4 regions of the Tumebacillus amylolyticus genome follow, and region 3 is predicted to be linked to each of the others. Evidence: riboswitches for the same ligand, from Rfam matches in the RefSeq annotation. Region 3 holds a riboswitch; each other region holds the start of a gene.
The links. Region 3 has a riboswitch for S-adenosylmethionine ahead of JJB07_RS10995 (aspartate kinase). Riboswitches for the same ligand answer to the same signal wherever they lie in the genome.
Positions count from the first base shown of each region.

Region 1: it holds a riboswitch for S-adenosylmethionine, as region 3 does, so the genes downstream of both, JJB07_RS14015 (aminotransferase class I/II-fold pyridoxal phosphate-dependent enzyme) here and JJB07_RS10995 (aspartate kinase) in region 3, are expected to answer to the same signal.
Region 2: it holds a riboswitch for S-adenosylmethionine, as region 3 does, so the genes downstream of both, metH (methionine synthase) here and JJB07_RS10995 (aspartate kinase) in region 3, are expected to answer to the same signal.
Region 4: it holds a riboswitch for S-adenosylmethionine, as region 3 does, so the genes downstream of both, JJB07_RS07835 (2,3-diketo-5-methylthiopentyl-1-phosphate enolase) here and JJB07_RS10995 (aspartate kinase) in region 3, are expected to answer to the same signal.

Region 1 covers NZ_JAEQNB010000004.1:237,883-242,055, reverse strand. The annotation lists gene JJB07_RS14025 (cation:proton antiporter) at 1-54, opposite strand, end outside; gene JJB07_RS14020 (trans-sulfuration enzyme family protein) at 160-1,308, opposite strand; gene JJB07_RS14015 (aminotransferase class I/II-fold pyridoxal phosphate-dependent enzyme) at 1,301-2,485, opposite strand; SAM riboswitch class I at 2,578-2,703, opposite strand; gene JJB07_RS14010 (DUF3231 family protein) at 2,783-3,298, opposite strand; gene JJB07_RS14005 (nitroreductase family protein) at 3,402-4,061, opposite strand; gene JJB07_RS14000 (MFS transporter) at 4,169-4,173, shown strand, end outside.
Region 2 covers NZ_JAEQNB010000003.1:438,898-443,070, reverse strand. The annotation lists gene metH (methionine synthase) at 1-1,462, opposite strand, end outside; SAM riboswitch class I at 1,562-1,660, opposite strand; gene yunB (sporulation protein YunB) at 1,777-2,493, shown strand; gene JJB07_RS12115 (HD domain-containing protein) at 2,559-3,206, shown strand; gene JJB07_RS12110 (NifU family protein) at 3,364-3,597, shown strand; gene trxA (thioredoxin) at 3,627-3,953, shown strand; gene JJB07_RS12100 (glutamate-1-semialdehyde 2,1-aminomutase) at 4,069-4,173, opposite strand, start outside.
Region 3 covers NZ_JAEQNB010000003.1:207,872-212,044, reverse strand. The annotation lists gene uvrC (excinuclease ABC subunit UvrC) at 1-587, shown strand, start outside; lysine riboswitch at 627-819, shown strand; gene JJB07_RS11000 (aspartate kinase) at 969-2,213, shown strand; SAM riboswitch class I at 2,257-2,379, shown strand; gene JJB07_RS10995 (aspartate kinase) at 2,458-3,516, shown strand; SAM riboswitch class I at 3,571-3,694, shown strand; gene metX (homoserine O-acetyltransferase MetX) at 3,788-4,173, shown strand, end outside.
Region 4 covers NZ_JAEQNB010000002.1:186,369-190,541, forward strand. The annotation lists gene JJB07_RS07830 (2-hydroxy-3-keto-5-methylthiopentenyl-1-phosphate phosphatase) at 1-303, opposite strand, end outside; gene JJB07_RS07835 (2,3-diketo-5-methylthiopentyl-1-phosphate enolase) at 330-1,574, opposite strand; SAM riboswitch class I at 1,674-1,795, opposite strand; gene JJB07_RS07840 (pyridoxal phosphate-dependent aminotransferase) at 1,885-3,051, opposite strand; gene JJB07_RS07845 (C39 family peptidase) at 3,177-3,803, opposite strand; gene JJB07_RS07850 (PCYCGC motif-containing (lipo)protein) at 3,944-4,173, opposite strand, start outside.

The DNA.
Region 1 (4,173 bases), on a different contig from region 3:
GATCAAAACCAAACCGATGTAGCGGTGCACCATCTCCATCGTTGTCGATTCCATCTCTCTCCCACCTTCTGCACAATCTATGACATAGAAAAAAAGCATCCTAAGCATACGGAGTATACGTTAGGATGCTCTATGGGTCATTCTACACAATGGTAAATTTTACTTCAATGCTTGTTCCAGATCGGCGATCAAATCGTTCGGGTCTTCCAAGCCAATCGAGAAGCGCAGCAAGCCGTCGCCGATCTTGCGCTTGAGGCGTTCTTCGGCGGGCATGCCGTTGTGGGACATCATGCGCGGGTAGGACAGAATCGATTCCACCGCACCGAGCGAGACGGCGACGAGCGGCAATTGAACGCGTTCCATCAATTTGCGAGCTCGCTCCTCGGTACCGAGGTCGAACGACACGACAGCGCCGAAGCCGTCCGCTTGTGACTTTTGAATCTCGTGACCTGCGTGAGACGGCAGGCCCGGATAGTAGACCTGCTCGATGTCGCCGCGTTCGTAGAGATAGTGGGCGATTTTTTCCGCACCGGCGCAGGACGCATCCATGCGGACTTTGAGCGTCTTCAACCCGCGTTGGAGCAAGAAGCAATCTTGCGGGCCGAGCACGCCGCCGCATGCATTTTGGAGAAAGTACAACCGTTTGCCCAGCTCCTCATCTCGCGTGACGACGACGCCCGCCACCACGTCCGAATGTCCGCCCAAGAACTTGGTCGCACTGTGAATGACGATGTCGATGCCAAGTTCCAACGGTCGTTGGAGGTACGGCGTCATGAACGTGTTGTCGATGATCGAGAGCAGACCGTGTTCCTTGGCAATCTGTGCCGCACCCGCCAAGTCGATGATCTTCATCGTCGGGTTGGACGGTGTTTCGAGGAACAGCCCTTTCGTATTCGGACGAATCGCCGCCCGAATTTCATCCAAATTCGTCGCATCGACGAACGTCGTTTCGATGCCGAAGCGGTTGATCAACTGGGTCAGCGCCCGGAACGTACCGCCGTAGATGTCATCGCAGGCAACGATATGATCGCCCTGCGAGAACAGGAACAACGTCGTGGTGATCGCCGCCATGCCAGAACCGAACGCAAACCCGCGCGTACCGCCCTCAAGTTTGGCGACTGCATCTTCGACCGCATGGCGAGTCGGGTTGCCCGAGCGGGCGTATTCGTAAGCCGGCGGGTTCCACGGATCTTCTTGGTGGAACGTCGACGCTTGATAGATGGGAAATGCCGCTGCCCCCGTTACCGGATCGATTTCATTGCCCGTATGCAACACGTGGGTGGCGAACGAAATTTTTTTCTCACTCATGGCTTGCTTGGACTCCCTTCACTCCAATTTCCTTCTCTGCCGCTGCCAGTGCTTGCGCGAGATCGTCAATGAGATCGCTGTGGTGCTCGATGCCCACCGAGAGTCGCAACAGGGAATTGGTGACGCCCACCGAGATGCGAATTTCCTCCGGGATGTCAAAGTGCGTCTGACGAGCCGGGTAGGTGATCAGCGATTCCACCCCGCCAAGCGATTCGGCAAACGTGATCAGTTTCAAGTGGCGCAACAACGGCTCCACGAGTGCTTCGCTCTCCACTTCAAACGACAGCATGCCGCCGTATCCTGCTGCTTGGCTCAGATGAATGTCACGACCTACATGGCCGAACAACCCCGGGAAGTACACGGTGGAGATCGCCGGATGCTCCGCCAACCATTCGGCGACGAGCAAGGCGTTCTCTTGGTGACGATCCATGCGCAACGCCAGCGTCTTGATCCCTCTCATCAGCAGCCAACAATCTTGCGGGCCGAGTGTCGCGCCGATGGAGTTTTGCAGGAAGTAGATTTTGTCTCCTACTTCTGTCTCCCGTGCGACAACCAGACCTGCCAGCACGTCGTTGTGACCGCCGAGATACTTGGTCGCGCTGTGGACGACGATGTCGGCACCGAGCGTCAACGGACGTTGCAGATAGGGGGTCATGAACGTATTGTCTACGATTGTCAACACGTTATGACGTTTTGCTACTTCAATTATGGCACTGAGGTCGGTGATTCGCATCGTCGGGTTGGTCGGCGTTTCGACGAAAATTCCCTTCGTATTGGGTTGCAGGGCCTGTTCAACCGCTTGCACGTCCCCTGTATCCACGAACGTGGCGGAGATGCCCTGTTTCGGCAGAATCTGTTCAATCAAGCGGTAGGTACCGCCGTACAAGTCGTGCGAAACGATCAGATGGTCCCCTTGCGCAAACAGTCCGAAGACCCCCGCAATCGCCGCCATGCCGGATGCGTAGGCAAACCCGCGCACGCCGCCTTCGAGTTCTGCGATGGCATCTTCGAGCGTTTGACGGGTCGGGTTCTTGGTGCGCGTATAGTCGAAGCCGGTGGAAACACCGAGCTGCGGATGGCTGTACGTGGTGGAGAGGTAGATCGGAGACGAGACCGAGCCGGTTTGCGGGTCACGTCGGTTGCCAATCTGTGCGAATTTGGTTTCAAGATGCGTCATATTGAAGTCCCCCTAAGTTGTGATGCAAGCAAAAAAGGCCTCTCTCCCAGTGGAGAAAGGCCTTTGCTTATGTAGACATAAGGGGGTCCTTTCTCTCATCTCTCAGGATCGTTAGATCCTGCAGGAATTGGCACCGTGCATGCGTGTGCTGAAAAAATAACCGCATGTCGGTTGCCGGGCTTCATCGGGCCAGTCCCTCCGCCTACTCTGGATAAGAGAGTTTCTTGCTTGTTCAGTTGTTTTGTCTGATTATTTTATTACAGTACAGCACTCGCAAAATTCTGTCAAGGTATAAATTTACTCGCGGTGTTCTGCCGTGTTCACGTGCAACGGCGGGACGACCAGCCAGCCTTTTTCCTTCAACATACGGAGCAGACGCAGGCCCATCTCCGCTTTTTTGGTGTGCATCGTCATGAACAGCGCCGCGATGTCTTCGCGGATGCACATCGCCATCATTTTGGAACAAGCAACCAGACCCGCCCCGTTGTCAACAGCAAGCATCGATGCAATTTCCATGTCCGTATGGCGTGCGCCAGGCGGGATCAGTTCGAGGTCCGCCTTGGGCTTTTCAGGCGCTGCGGGCGGCAGTGCGACGCCGTTTTCCGTCAACAACTTCGCCAATTCGGCCGCTTCTTCCCGACATGTATCAATCGACTGCTCGATGAAGTCGCGCAGGTCTGCGTCCCCCGATTGGTTCAACAACACTTGGTAATGCGAGATGATCCCGTACTTGGCCGCCAACGACCCCCAAACAGCGTCCACTTCCCCATAATGCATCGGTTCATGCTTCGGATTGCCACTCAAGATTCCCATTTCGAACACCTCCGTGTAGTGTAAATGCCCGCCTACTAGCATGTACAAAAAAAACCATCCGCACGCATGTGCGAATGGTTTTTCATTTTCCTGACCTGCCTGCTTATTTCAACCACGTGGACACTTCTTCTACAGGTTTGCGAGTTAACTCCCGCTCTTGGGCCGGATATCCGACCGGAACCAAAGCGACGAAATCCATGCCTTCCATCGGAGGCAAGATCGCTTCAATCTCCTGCTTCGCCTGTTGCGGGCCCGCCATCCAGACGGCTCCCAGACCTTGGGCATGGAACATCAACAACATCTGCATGACCGCCCCCGCGATGGTCTGGAGTCGCGAAGAGCCGACTTTGCGCGCATCCTCCATCGCCGCCGCATCCGAGTCTTGACGACCTCGTTCTGCAAGCAGTCGGTCCGCGATGGAACGATAGTCTCCCATATACACCGCCACACAAGCAGGTGCGGTGCGGAAAAAGTCGCTGGAAGACTTCCAACGCTCCACATGTTCGCCATAGGCTTCCGCTTCCGGCCACGATGCCATCAGCAGCGTTTTTTCCTGGACGGCGTCTGCGATCTGATGGATGACGTCTCGGTTCTTGATCACGACGAAGTGCCACGGCTGGAAGTTGCCGCCGTTGGGAGCCCACGTCGCTGCGGTCAGCGCTTCGCGGATCAGTTCGTCCGGAACTTCTTGGTCGGTCCATTTGCGGATCGAGCGACGAGTGGCGATGAGTTGAAGCAAATCTTGCGGGTTTACACCGTTCATGGATGTCACTCTCCTTCTGTGTCCAACAATCTCCACTCATAGGGTACACCTCAAACACCGCAAACTACAAGAGAGCACCACTACAATCGCAGAGGAAGTGAAACCTGTTGGA
Region 2 (4,173 bases), 230 kb from region 3:
GGTTCACGAGCAAGTCGTAAGAGCGCTTGGCGACTTCCAGCTTGCGTTCGCGGGTGACGGCCATGCCTTGCTCGTCGATGGTGCCGACGACGATGGCAGCTCCGTACTTTTTGACGATGGGAACGATCGCGTCGAACTTTTCGGGGCCGTCCTCCAAGTTGACAGAGTTGAGCAGTGCTTTGCCTTGCGAGTATTTCAGCGCCATCTCGAACACGTCGAGGTTGGTGGAGTCGATCATGAGCGGCACTTTGACTTTTTTGGTGACGTACTTGAGGAATTCTTCAACGTCTCGGGCTTCGTCGCGGTCCGGATCGGCGAGGCAGATGTCGATGACGTGTGCGCCTTTTTTGACTTGGGCGCGGGCGATCTCGGACGCTTCCTCGTACTTGCCATCGACGATCAAGTTGCGGAACTTGCGGGAACCCAGCACGTTGGTGCGCTCGCCGACGATCAGCGGGCGGTTGTCCGGCTCCACGAAGACGGTTTCGATCCCGGAGACGGCCGGGCGGTGCGGTTCGGCGCTGGTGCGCGGTTTGAAATCTTGCAACGCTTCGTGGATGGCACGGATGTGATCCGGTGTGGTGCCGCAGCAACCGCCCGCGATGTTCAGCCAGCCTTTCTCTGCGAATCCGGCGAGTTTTTTGGCGAGGCTTTGCGGGGTCTCGTGGTAGTGACCGTTCTCGTCGGGGAGCCCGGCGTTCGGGTAGACGGAGACAGAGCAGGTCGCGAGTTCGGACAGTGTACGCAGATGGTCGCGCATGAATTCCGGGCCTGTTGCGCAGTTCAGGCCGACGGAGATCGGCTTCAAGTGTTCAAGCGAAATGTAGAACGACTCGATATTCTGACCTGCAAGCGTCGTCCCCATCGGTTCAATGGTGCCGGAGAGCATGACGGGGATCTCGATGCCGGTGTCTTGGAAAGCGCGTTGGATGGCAATGGCGCCCGCTTTGACGTTGAGGGTGTCTTGCACCGTTTCCAGGAGAAGCACGTCTGCGCCGGCGATCAACAGGGCGCGTGCTTGTTCATAGTAGGAGTCGGTCAAATCTTCGAACGTAATCCCGCCGGTGACCGAGAGGGTCTTGGTGGTCGGGCCCATCGCACCGGCGACGTAGCGCGGCCATTCCGGTGTGGAGTAGGAGTCTACCGCTTCTTTGGCGAGACGCACGGCTTCGATGTTGATCTCATGCGCGAGGTGTTGAAGATCGTATTCAGCGAGGACGACAGACGTAGCACCGAACGTGTTAGTTTCGATGATGTCGGCACCGGCCTCGAGGTAGGCTTCGTGAATGTTGCGAATGACGTCCGGGCGGGTGAGGACGAGGTTCTCGTTGCAACCGTCGAGCTCTTCACCGCCGAAGTCGTCCGGGGTCAAGTTTTCTCGTTGGAGCATCGTGCCCATCGCGCCGTCGAGGATGAGAATTTTTTGTTGCAATTGCTGTTGGATCGGGGTTTTGCTTGACATGTCGAATTCCTCCTCGGAGTAGCGGGCATAGAAAAAGCCCTCTTCGGTCTTGGGAGACGAGAAGAGGGCAGAAGTTGCAAAAAGGGGTGGATACCGCCACTCTTATCTTCCAAAGCGTACGCTTTGCTGGAATTAGCACCTGATCAATCGGTTGCCGAGGTATCAAAGGGCCAGTCCCTCCACCTCTCTGGATAAGAGAAAATAAATATTCAATTCGAAACACTTCACCAACAGTACCATTTCGATGACGCGTTTGTCAATCTTCTACCAACGGTGCGCGGGACATACACATGGAGGAGAAGGAGGGACGTCCGATGGCGATGAAGGTGGGCAGGAGGAAGCGTCTGAACTGGCGGCTCGTCCTGTTTCTTGTCTTGGTCATGATCGTGTTCTCCAGCGTGCAGACGATCTACTATTACGAAACGTCGATGCGTCCGCATCTGGAGCTCGCGGCTGAGAAATACGCCGAGCAGTATGCGGTCAAGGCGATCAACGATTCGATTTCCAAAAAAATTGCCAGCGTTGCCGACTACAATTTGCTGATGAACTTCCGGGAGGGGCCAAACGGCAAAGTCAGCGCCGGGTATTTCAACATGCAAGAAGCCACGCGTTTGCAGGCGCAAGTCACCGACTATATTCAAGGCGAGTTGTCGCATTCCAAGGAAGAGGAGATCTCCCTGCCGCTCGGAGTGGTGTATGAGAGTTCGATTCTGGCGGCGCTCGGGCCGGATATTCCCATCAAGATCCGCCCGATTACAATTGCCAAATCACAAGTGGGATATGAGACGCGCAATGCCGGCATCAACCAGACGGTGCATGTGCTGTATCTGGATCTCACGGTGGAAGAGACGATTGTCGTGCCGTTTTCCACGCATCCAAATGCAGTCAGCACGCGGGTACCGATCGCCTATCTGGTTATGGTCGGCGACGTGCCGCAGATGGTGTACAACGCGCAGGGGTCTGCCGTGGGGCAGACGAGTTCGCCGTTGCCGCCGCTTGAGTTGCCAAACCTCAACGAGCCAGCGAAGTAAAAAGCGCTCGCCTTGCTCGCTGTACCTTCTATTGGTAAGATGGGGAGCGGGAGGGAAGCATTTTTATGGAACGTACATGGATTTTGCAAGAGGCTGAAGCCTTCGTTCGTCAGGAATTGGGCGGAGACTCTTCCGGTCATGATGTCTGGCACATCGAGCGTGTGCGGCGCATGGCTGAACGGATCGCGCGCGTTGAGGGTGCGGACGTTTTTGTCTGCTCGCTTGCAGCACTGTTACACGACATCCCCGACGAGAAATTGAACGAAAGCCCCGAAGCCGGGATGAAAAAACTCACGAACTGGCTGGATGCGCACGACCTTGATGCGGACACACGCGCGCATCTCTTGGAGATCATCACGACGATGTCGTTCAAGGGCGGCAACCGCCCCCCGGTGCGGACGCTGGAAGGCCGAATCGTTCAAGATGCCGACCGTCTCGACGCCATCGGTGCGCTGGGCATCGCCCGCACGTTTGCGTATTCCGGTGCCAAGGGGCAACTCAGCCACGACCCGACCCTGCCGCTGCGCACCGACATGACGGCAGACGAGTATCGCAAGGGCAAGAGCACCGCTGTCAATCATTTCTATGAAAAACTGCTTTTGCTCAAAGCCCTCATGAACACCGACGCCGCCAAACAAATCGCCGAAGAGCGGCATCGTTATATGGAAGAGTTTTTGGAGCGGTTCCATGCGGAGTGGGAAGGACAGATGTAACGGAAGTCACAGACTTTCCAGTTCATTTTTCCTACAATACAAATACAATATGTTGAAGGCTTGCAACAGAATGGCCTTCACAAGTTCCGCCTATACTAGATGTGTATGGGCGTCAACCAACCGATAAAATGAACGATACCGATAGGAGGAATACATGATGGAAGATCTTCGCGCACGCGTACAGGAAGCACTTGATAAAATTCGCCCGGGTCTGCAATCCGATGGCGGCGACGCTGAATTGGTGGACGTTGATGCTGAAACCGGCATCGCTTCGATCCGCATGACCGGCGCTTGCGGCGGTTGCCCGATGAGCACCATGACCCTGAAAATGGGCATCGAGCGCACCGTTCGCGCAGCAGTACCGGAAATCAAAGAAGTCGTGGCTGTCTAAGCCAGACGACGAATTGGAGGGAATCAATCATGGCATCTGATCTCATTCAAACTGTAACCGACGCGAACTTTAACGAAGCAATTCAAGGCGACAAGCCGGTTCTCGTCGACTTCTGGGCTGCATGGTGCGGTCCGTGCAAAATGCTCGCTCCGGTCCTCGACGATCTCGCAGGCGAAGTTTCCGATAAGCTGACCATCGGCAAACTCAACGTCGACGAAAACCCGGCGACTTCGCAAAAGTTCGGCGTTATGTCCATCCCGACTCTGCTCGTTTTCAAAAACGGCGAAGTTGTGAAGACCCTCGTCGGCTACCAAAACAAAGCTCAACTGCTCGACAAACTGGCTGACGTTCTGTAAGCCGCGTTTGTTTGGGAAGAGAAGACCTGTCAGGCTGCGGCCTTGGCAGGTCTTTTTTATTATGAAAAAAGACCCTTCGACCCGCTTGTTTCCGGGCAGGTGAAGGGTCTTTTGTTTAGAGTTGGGCGAAGACTCGGTTGATCACGTCGATGGTGAAGTCGATGTCCGCTTGGGTGTGGGCGGTGGAAACGAACCACGCTTCGTACTTGGACGGTGCGAG
Region 3 (4,173 bases):
CGATGATCGTGTTCGTCGACGGCCAACCGTCACGCAAAGATTACCGCAAGTTCAAGATCAAGACCGTCCAAGGCCCGGACGACTATGCTTCGATGCGCGAAGTCATCCGCCGTCGCTACACCCGTTTGCTAAAAGAGAACCAGTCCCTCCCGGACTTGGTGCTCGTCGACGGCGGTCGCGCCCACATCAACGCAGCGCTCGATGTCTTGGAGAACGAATTGGGTCTCGACATCCCGGTGTGCGGACTTGCCAAGGACGACCGTCACCGCACATCGCAACTCTTCCTCGGCGAAGACCCTGCCCCGATTCCGATCGACCGCACGTCGCAGGGCTTCTACTTGCTGACGCGCATCCAAGACGAAGTTCACCGGTTTGCGATCACCTTCCACCGCGAAACCAAGGGGAAAAACGCGTTCCGCTCTGTCCTTGACGACATTCCGGGTGTGGGAGAGAAACGTCGCAAAGCGTTGCTCAAACACTTCGGCTCCGTGCAAGCGATGAAGACCGCCAGCGTCGAAGAATACCGCAAAGCGGGAGTCGGGGACAAGTTGGCGCGAGAGATCTTGAATTTTTTGGCGCAGGCATGATATACTAACGAAAGTTTTATAGGAACCTCATCTCTCAACGAGGTGAGTAGAGGCGCGAATCGATCAAGAGTACGTACGAGGAGAGACCGGGATCTCAATGAATCGTGGGGAAAGGGACGTTCGCCGAAGCCGAGGACACACCGGGTGACTTCAGGCTGGGTCTGCATTGAACAAGTGCAGGACTGTCACGTGACGGAATTTACCCGTCGTCACGTGGAGGACTATCTCACAACCAGGGGAGAAGAGGGACACCGTACGTCTGTTTTCAGCCGTAGGAAGGGATTCCCTTTCTTACGGCTGTTTTTATTTTAGGAACGGAGTCCTCTCACCCGCAATGTGAAAAGTCACAGCACAGAGACAGGATGGGAGTGGAGAAAACCTATGGCATTGATTGTGAAAAAGTTCGGCGGCTCTTCGGTCGCCAACGCCGAACGCATCCAGCGTGTGGCACGCCGCGTCGTGGAGTCCGCGAACGAGGGGAATTCCGTCGTGGTCGTCGTCTCCGCAATGGGCGATACGACAGACGACCTGATCGACCTCGCGCGTCAATTGACGACCAATCCGTCACCGCGTGAGATGGACATGTTGCTCTCGACAGGGGAGCAAATTTCCATTGCGTTGCTCGCGATGGCCGTTCAACAACTGGGGCATACAAGCATTTCGTTCACAGGCGGTCTGGCCGGGATCTCGACCGAGGCGGTGCATGGTCGCGCACGGATTACCGACATCGACCCGACTCGTCTGCACGGAGCGCTGAACGACGGGAGCATCGTCATCGTCGCCGGGTTCCAAGGCACCTCCGAGGACGGCTCGATCACGACGCTGGGTCGCGGCGGTTCCGACACGACGGCGGTCGCGTTGGCCGCAGCTCTGAAAGCGGACTTATGCGAAATCTACACCGACGTGGACGGCGTCTATACCACCGACCCGCGCGTCGTGAAAGCAGCGAGCAAACTTTCGGCGATCTCCTACGATGAGATGCTGGAACTGGCGCACTTGGGAGCAGGCGTCCTGCATCCGCGCGCCGTCGAATTTGCGAAACAATACAACGTCGCGCTGATGGTGCGTTCGAGCTTCAATCACAATCCGGGTACGCTGGTAGAGGAGGTCGCAGCAATGGAACAAGGACAAATCGTACGAGGGATCGCTCACGACATGAACGTGGTCAAAGTCGGTCTGGTGGGTGTGCAAAGCCGCACCGGCAACTTGAAACGCATCTTCCAAGCATTGGCGGATCAAGCGGTCAACGTGGACATCATCGTCACATCGGTTGTGCATGACGAGCAATCGGACATCTCCTTCACGATTGGCGAGGACGATCTCGACACCACGCTGACGACGCTGAAATCGCAATTTCCGGATGTGCAACTCTCTGTGGAACAAAACTTGGCGAAAGTCTCCATCGTCGGCGCGGGCATGATCTCGAACCCGGGGGTTGCGGCGCAGATGTTTGCAACGCTTGCCGATGCGGGCATTTCGATCAAGATGGTTTCCACCTCGGAGATCAAAGTTTCGACCGTAATCGATCAAGATCGCGCACACCAAGCGGTGCAAGCTCTGCACACTTCGTTTGGGCTCGATTCTGTACAAGAAGCTGTCGTGGCAGGTCTTGACAGCCACGCATAGTCCGTGATAAAACAGGTAATAACTTCATAAACGTGATGATTCACTCTTATCGAGAGCGGCGGAGGGACTGGCCCGACGAAGCCCGGCAACCTCGTTCGTACCCACACGAACGAAGAGGTGCTAAATCCAGCAAGCGTGTGTACCGTACACGCTTGGCAGATAAGAGGTGGAATCCTGGATACAGGACCCCCTCTTTTTTATTTAAAAAGTGGGGGTTTTTTACGATCCGATGGAGGGATTCCCAATGACGATCTACGTACAAAAATTCGGCGGCACATCTGTCGCCGACGCAGAACGCATTCAAAAAGCGGCACGTCGTCTCGTTGAGACGGCACAGGCCGGGCACCAAGTCGTCGCCGTCGTCTCGGCGATGGGGCATACCACCGATCATTTGGTGGACTTGGCAGGTCTTCTGTCAGACAATCCGTCGCCGCGAGAAATTGATATGTTGCTCTCCACGGGGGAGCAGGTCACCTGCGCGCTGATGGCGATTGCCGTGCAGCAGTTGGGTGCGTCGAGCATCTCGCTCACCGGCGGGCTCGCGGGCATTCGCACGGAGTCTCACCACGGGCGTGCGCGGATCATCGACATCGACCCGACGCGCATCTGGGCCGAATTGGGGCAGGGCAAGATCGTCATCGTCGCCGGATTCCAAGGGTTGACCCCCTGTGGAGAGATCGCCACGCTCGGTCGAGGCGGTTCCGACACGACAGCCGTTGCGCTGGCAGGGGCGTTGGGTGCCGATCTGTGCGAAATCTACACCGACGTGGACGGTGTCTATACCACCGACCCGCGCATCGTCCCGCACGCACAGCGAATCAACGAGATTCCCTACGACGAGATGTGGGAATTGGCGCATCTCGGGGCGAACGTCCTGCACCCGCGGGCTGTTGAAGCGGCTCGCCGACACCGTGTTCCCGTGCGCGTGCGCTCCTCCTTCGAGTACGACGATCCGGGGACGCTGCTCACCTCGACGGTAGCGAATGCTCTAGCACTGCCCGTCTACGGGATCGCACTGGACCCCGACCTGCAATCCGGCTGGCCGGGAGACACGTTCGAAGCCGATGGTGACCTCGCCAAGATCTCAGTCGTCGCCGCGCCGCTGACCACAGGAGCCGAGCTGCACCCGCAGATTCGAGTTGCGCTGGAAGGGGCCGACATCTCGGTGCACGGCCTGCACGTCAGCGTCACCTGTTGCTCCTGTCTGGTGGAAAAAAGCCACGTCCACGAAGCGGTGCGTGTCTTGCACACCGCGCTGGGACTCGACGCGAAACGTACGAAAATTCTTGACACTTTTGAATGAAACGTGTTACAACATGGTAAGACTAGAAGTAAACAACAAAACCATAACGTGAAACTCTTATCGAGAGCGGCGGAGGGACTGGCCCGACGAAGCCCGGCAACCTCGTCTGTACACAACAGGCGAAGAGGTGCTAAATCCAGCAGACACGGCGTGTAGACGCCTGTCTGACAGATAAGAGGTGGACTGTACATACAGGACCTCCTCTTGTAATTCACAAGCAGGGGGTCTTTTTTATGCTCTCGAGAGAAAGGTTGGGATGAGGTTGACGGTGTTGGAGAAGTGTCGTACGAAGACGTTGGTGTTGCCTGAGTTCCGCTTGGAGAGCGGGGCGTTGTTGCGCGAAGTGAAGGTGTCGTATGAAGCGCACGGAACCTTGAACGAGACGGGGACGAATGCTGTCTTGGTCTGTCATGCGCTGACAGGAGACGCGCAGGCATCGCAATGGTGGAACGGCGTGGTTGGACCGAAGCAAGCGCTGGACACCGAGCGGTATTTTGTCATCTGCTCAAACGTGCTCGGCGGCTGCATCGGTTCAACGGGGCCGCAATCGGTGAACCCGGAGACGGGGCACCCTTACGGCAGTTCGTTTCCGACTGTGACGATTCGCGACATGGTTCACTTGCAACATCGGTTGCTGCAGGAACTCGGCGTTCCGAA
Region 4 (4,173 bases), on a different contig from region 3:
GATGCCGCCGCTCGTCACCCAGAAGTCGATCCCTTGCGCCTTGCAAAACTCCAAAAACTCCGGGAACCCCGCGCGAATCACCGCCACTTCCTGTGCATAGGCAGCGACGTCATCGCGGAGGGTGGAGGAAATTCCGTGGAACAGACGGCCCACGCCGGTCTGAATCGGAATCTCTTGGTGTAAAATCTGATCCTTGGTCGTCTCCCAACCCGGCGCACCGAACCGCTCCATGATCGTAATGATCATGTCGCGCTCGGTGATCGTGCCGTCAAAGTCACAGAAGATGGCGATGCGTTTGCTCATGAGTCCTCCTTCTTTCTACTTACCGATTATTTTTCCGTTCCTGTTTCGGACGGGTTGCCCCACAGATCGAGGGCCGTCCGAATCTCTTGAGAAGTTTCCGCCGCTTCGGAGAGTGTCTTGCCGTTCACAACGGCTGCAATTGCTGCGTTAAACGCACGACCGCCTGCCGCCGAACCGCCCGGATGACCGTGAACCCCGCCGCCTGCATTGATGATTTGGTCGTTGCCCAAATCACGATACAGATACGGAACCAGCCCCGGATGGATGCCCGCACTCGGAACCGGAATCGCACGCTTGAGAACGTGGTTCGGTTCGGTGAGAGCTTGTGCAATTTTCAACGTCTCGCCTCGCTCCAGCGCCACGGAGCCATAAGCGGACGGGTACAGACCGATGTCCGCCCCTGCGATGCGCATCAGTTGACCGAGCACGACATGTGCCGAGATACCGTACTGATGCGACGGATACAACGCGCCCGCGAGTGCCGGGTGCGCCATGATCGGAACGTTGACACGCGGGTCCTCTGCCAGTCGTTGCAACACGTCGTAGCCGTACGTCAGGACATTGAGCAACAACGCCGAAGCTCCTGCGTCCACGGCACGGCGTGCTTTTTCAAAAATCTCTGTGACCGGACCCGTCAAGTTCGCCGCATAGAGGGTGAATTTGCCCGTCTCTGCCTGCGCGCGTTCGGCAGCCGCGCGACACGCCGCGATCCGTTTTTCAAACGGTGCGTAGGTCTCGTCGAAGAAGATCTCGTCATCCTTGACCAAGTCCACACCGCCAAGTGCTTGTTGGTAAAAATGCTCCGCCAACGTCTCCGTGTCGTAGCCGATGACCGACTTGAAAATGCTCATGAGCAGCGGTCGGTCGTAGGCGTTCAGTTGTTCGCGCAGACCGTCGATGCCAAACTTCGGACCGGGGAACCGGCTTGCGAACGTCGGCGGGAGCTCGATGTCCACGAGGCGAATCATGCCGTCCATCGAGAGTTTGCCAAACACGGAGGTCAGCAGAGCCGGGATGTCCGGCGTGAAGTTGATGGTCGGGTACGCGATCGTAAGCATTGCTTGCTCCAAACCGTGCGGGTCGGTGCCGATCTGCTTCACATCGGCGACGTGTCCGAGGTGTTTTTGCATCGCGTCTTTGCGTGCGGCCGGCAAATCGGTCCAAGAGCCGACGGTGAGCCCGACTGCGATCCCGTTGGCTTTTTTCAGCCAGTCGGTGCCGGGTTTGCCGTGCGCCAGATAGGTTACGTGAACAAATTCTGCAGTTGTCATCCAAAAGGTCTCCTCTCGAATCCAAACCAAGAATCCATAAAAAAGCCCCTTTCTCATGAAACAAGAAAGAGGCGTTGCTTATATCATAAGCGTTCGTGCCTCTTATCTTTCAGGAACCATGAAACTTGGTGTATTCCTGTAGGAGGTAGCACCGTGTATGAAAAAACATACCGGTTGCCGGGCGTCATCGGGCCAGTCCCTCAGCCTGCTCTGGATAAGAAGTTCGTGCGTATTGTGTATGCAATTGTCTTGCAACTAGATGATATATTACAGGGTGTACCCCCTGCTGTCAATTCTTTTTTTGTATATGTTACAGGGACATTTTTACCATGCGGTCGACCGCTTCTTGCAAGCGTTGCTCGGAAGTCAAGAGACCCACTCGCACGTAGCCTTCGCCGCTGTCGCCAAATCCGTTCCCCGGTGCAACCATGACATGCGCTTTCTGAAGCAACAGGTCGGAGAATTCCAAGGACGTGAAGCCCTTGGGCACCGGTACCCAGGTGAAGAACGAACCCTTGGGCATCAGCACGTCCCACCCGGCCTCGCGCAAGCCGCCGACGAATACGTCACGACGACGCTGGTAGGTGGCCGCCAACTCGTGTACGCAGTCTTGCGGAGCGGTCAGCGCCGCGACCGCCGCACGCTGGATGAAAGCCGGAAGCGAAACGTAGTAATGGTCTTGGATCAAGTTGATCGCCGAGATGACGTCTTTGTTCCCCAGAGCAAAGCCTACGCGCCAGCCTGCCATGTTGTAGGTTTTGGAGAGCGTGTAAAATTCCACGCCGACTTCCTTCGCCCCCTCTGCTTGGAGGAACGAGACCGGTTTCTCCCCGTCAAAGCCGATGGCACCGTAAGCGAAGTCGGATGCGACGACGATGTTGTGCTTGCGGGCGAATTCGATCGTATCTTCATAGAAGGAAAGCGGAGCCGTTGCCGAAGTCGGGTTGTTCGGGTAGTTCAGGAACATGATCTTCGCTTTGTCGAGCTTGTCCTTGGGAATCTGCGAGTAGTCCGGGAGGAAGGCATTCTCACGGAGCAGCGGCATCATCACCATCTCTGCTTGAGCCAACGCCACACCCGACCAGTAGTCCGGGTAGCCCGGGTCCGGGACGAGCACGGCGTCGCCCGGGTTGCAGAGGCAGACCGGGAGTTCGACGAGGCCGGTCTTGCCGCCGAACAGGATCGCGACTTCCGTTGCCGGATCGAGGTCGACGTTGAATTCAGACTTGTACCATTGGGCGATGGCGATCTTGAGTTCGATCATGCCGGAGAACGGCGGGTATTTGTGCGTAATCGGGTCGAGCACTTCGGTGCGAAGCGATTCGACGATGTGCGGCGGCGTCGGCAGGTCCGGATTGCCTTGGCCGAGGTTGATTACGTCATTCCCTGCTGCGATGGAAGCGTTGACTTTCGCCACCATCGTGGAAAAAAATTGCGTCGGAAGAGACTGCAAACGATCCGCTTGCTTTATGTTCATGGGTAGGAGAAACCCCTTTCTCACAAAAATCATTCTTACTAACTATACAGCGAAGCCGTAAGAAAGAAAAGCAAAAAAGACAGCACAAACCCGAAGGAATGTGCTGTCTTTTTCTCATCTTCAAATTACTTGGAGTATACAACACCGCGGTACGGGGTGTAGGACAGACCGGTGTAGTAGCTCAGGGTGCGGGTTACGCCGCCTGCCGGGTCTTTGATCGTGAAGTCGGACGCAGATGCGCCGGTGGTTGCGTAGCCGGAGATGACGACGAAGTGCGTGCCGCCGGCCGGTTTGTTCATGCCGACGATGTACGGGTGGCCTGCGTCCAGAGCGGATTTCGCTGCGCTGTAGACGGTGCTCCATGCGGTCGGGGAGGACGTGGTCACGTGGTTGACGATCCCGGCGCCTGCCTTCGTGATGGCATCGCCGTAGACGAACGGGCAAGCGGAAGCGCCCATCTTGGAGTTCATTTGACCCGGGTCAATGGAAACGCCGTAATATTTGAAGACCATGGTAGCAGAAGTCAACGTGCAACCTGCTGCAGAGATGGTTTCCGCGCAAGATTGCATCGTTTGGCTGCTCCAAGTTTGGCCGGATTGGCTGTAGAGCGGCACTGCGAGAGATACGGATGCGGTGGTAACGGTGTTGACTTCGGAACCTGCCGAGATCGTTGCGATTCCGGTGTCTGCCATTGCCACTTGCGTGGTCAGGGTCATCGCTGCGGCGACGATTGCGATCAGTTTCTTTTTCATTGTAAAACCTCCCTATGTTCTGTAAATTTATTATATTATGGATAGATATCGTATTTCAATAGTGTTTTTGATATAGTTTGATAATTTTTTGAACAAAAAAAGGACCCCTTCCGCGTGGGAAGGGGTCCTTTTTTCCTATGTTAGGCTTGTGGCATGGGGGTCGGCGTGGGTTGTGCGTAGCCTTCTTTGTATTTGTTGTCGATGTACTGGCGAATGTCGAGTACGGTCTTGCCGGACTGCTTCATCTGCGCCGACTCGAGCGTGATGTTCATACAGGTGTCGCAACGGGTGCCGTGATCGTCCCAGACGACGGTGCCGTCGGGCTTGACTTCATGGATGAAGCAGGACAAGTTGCTCATGTGTCCGGCGC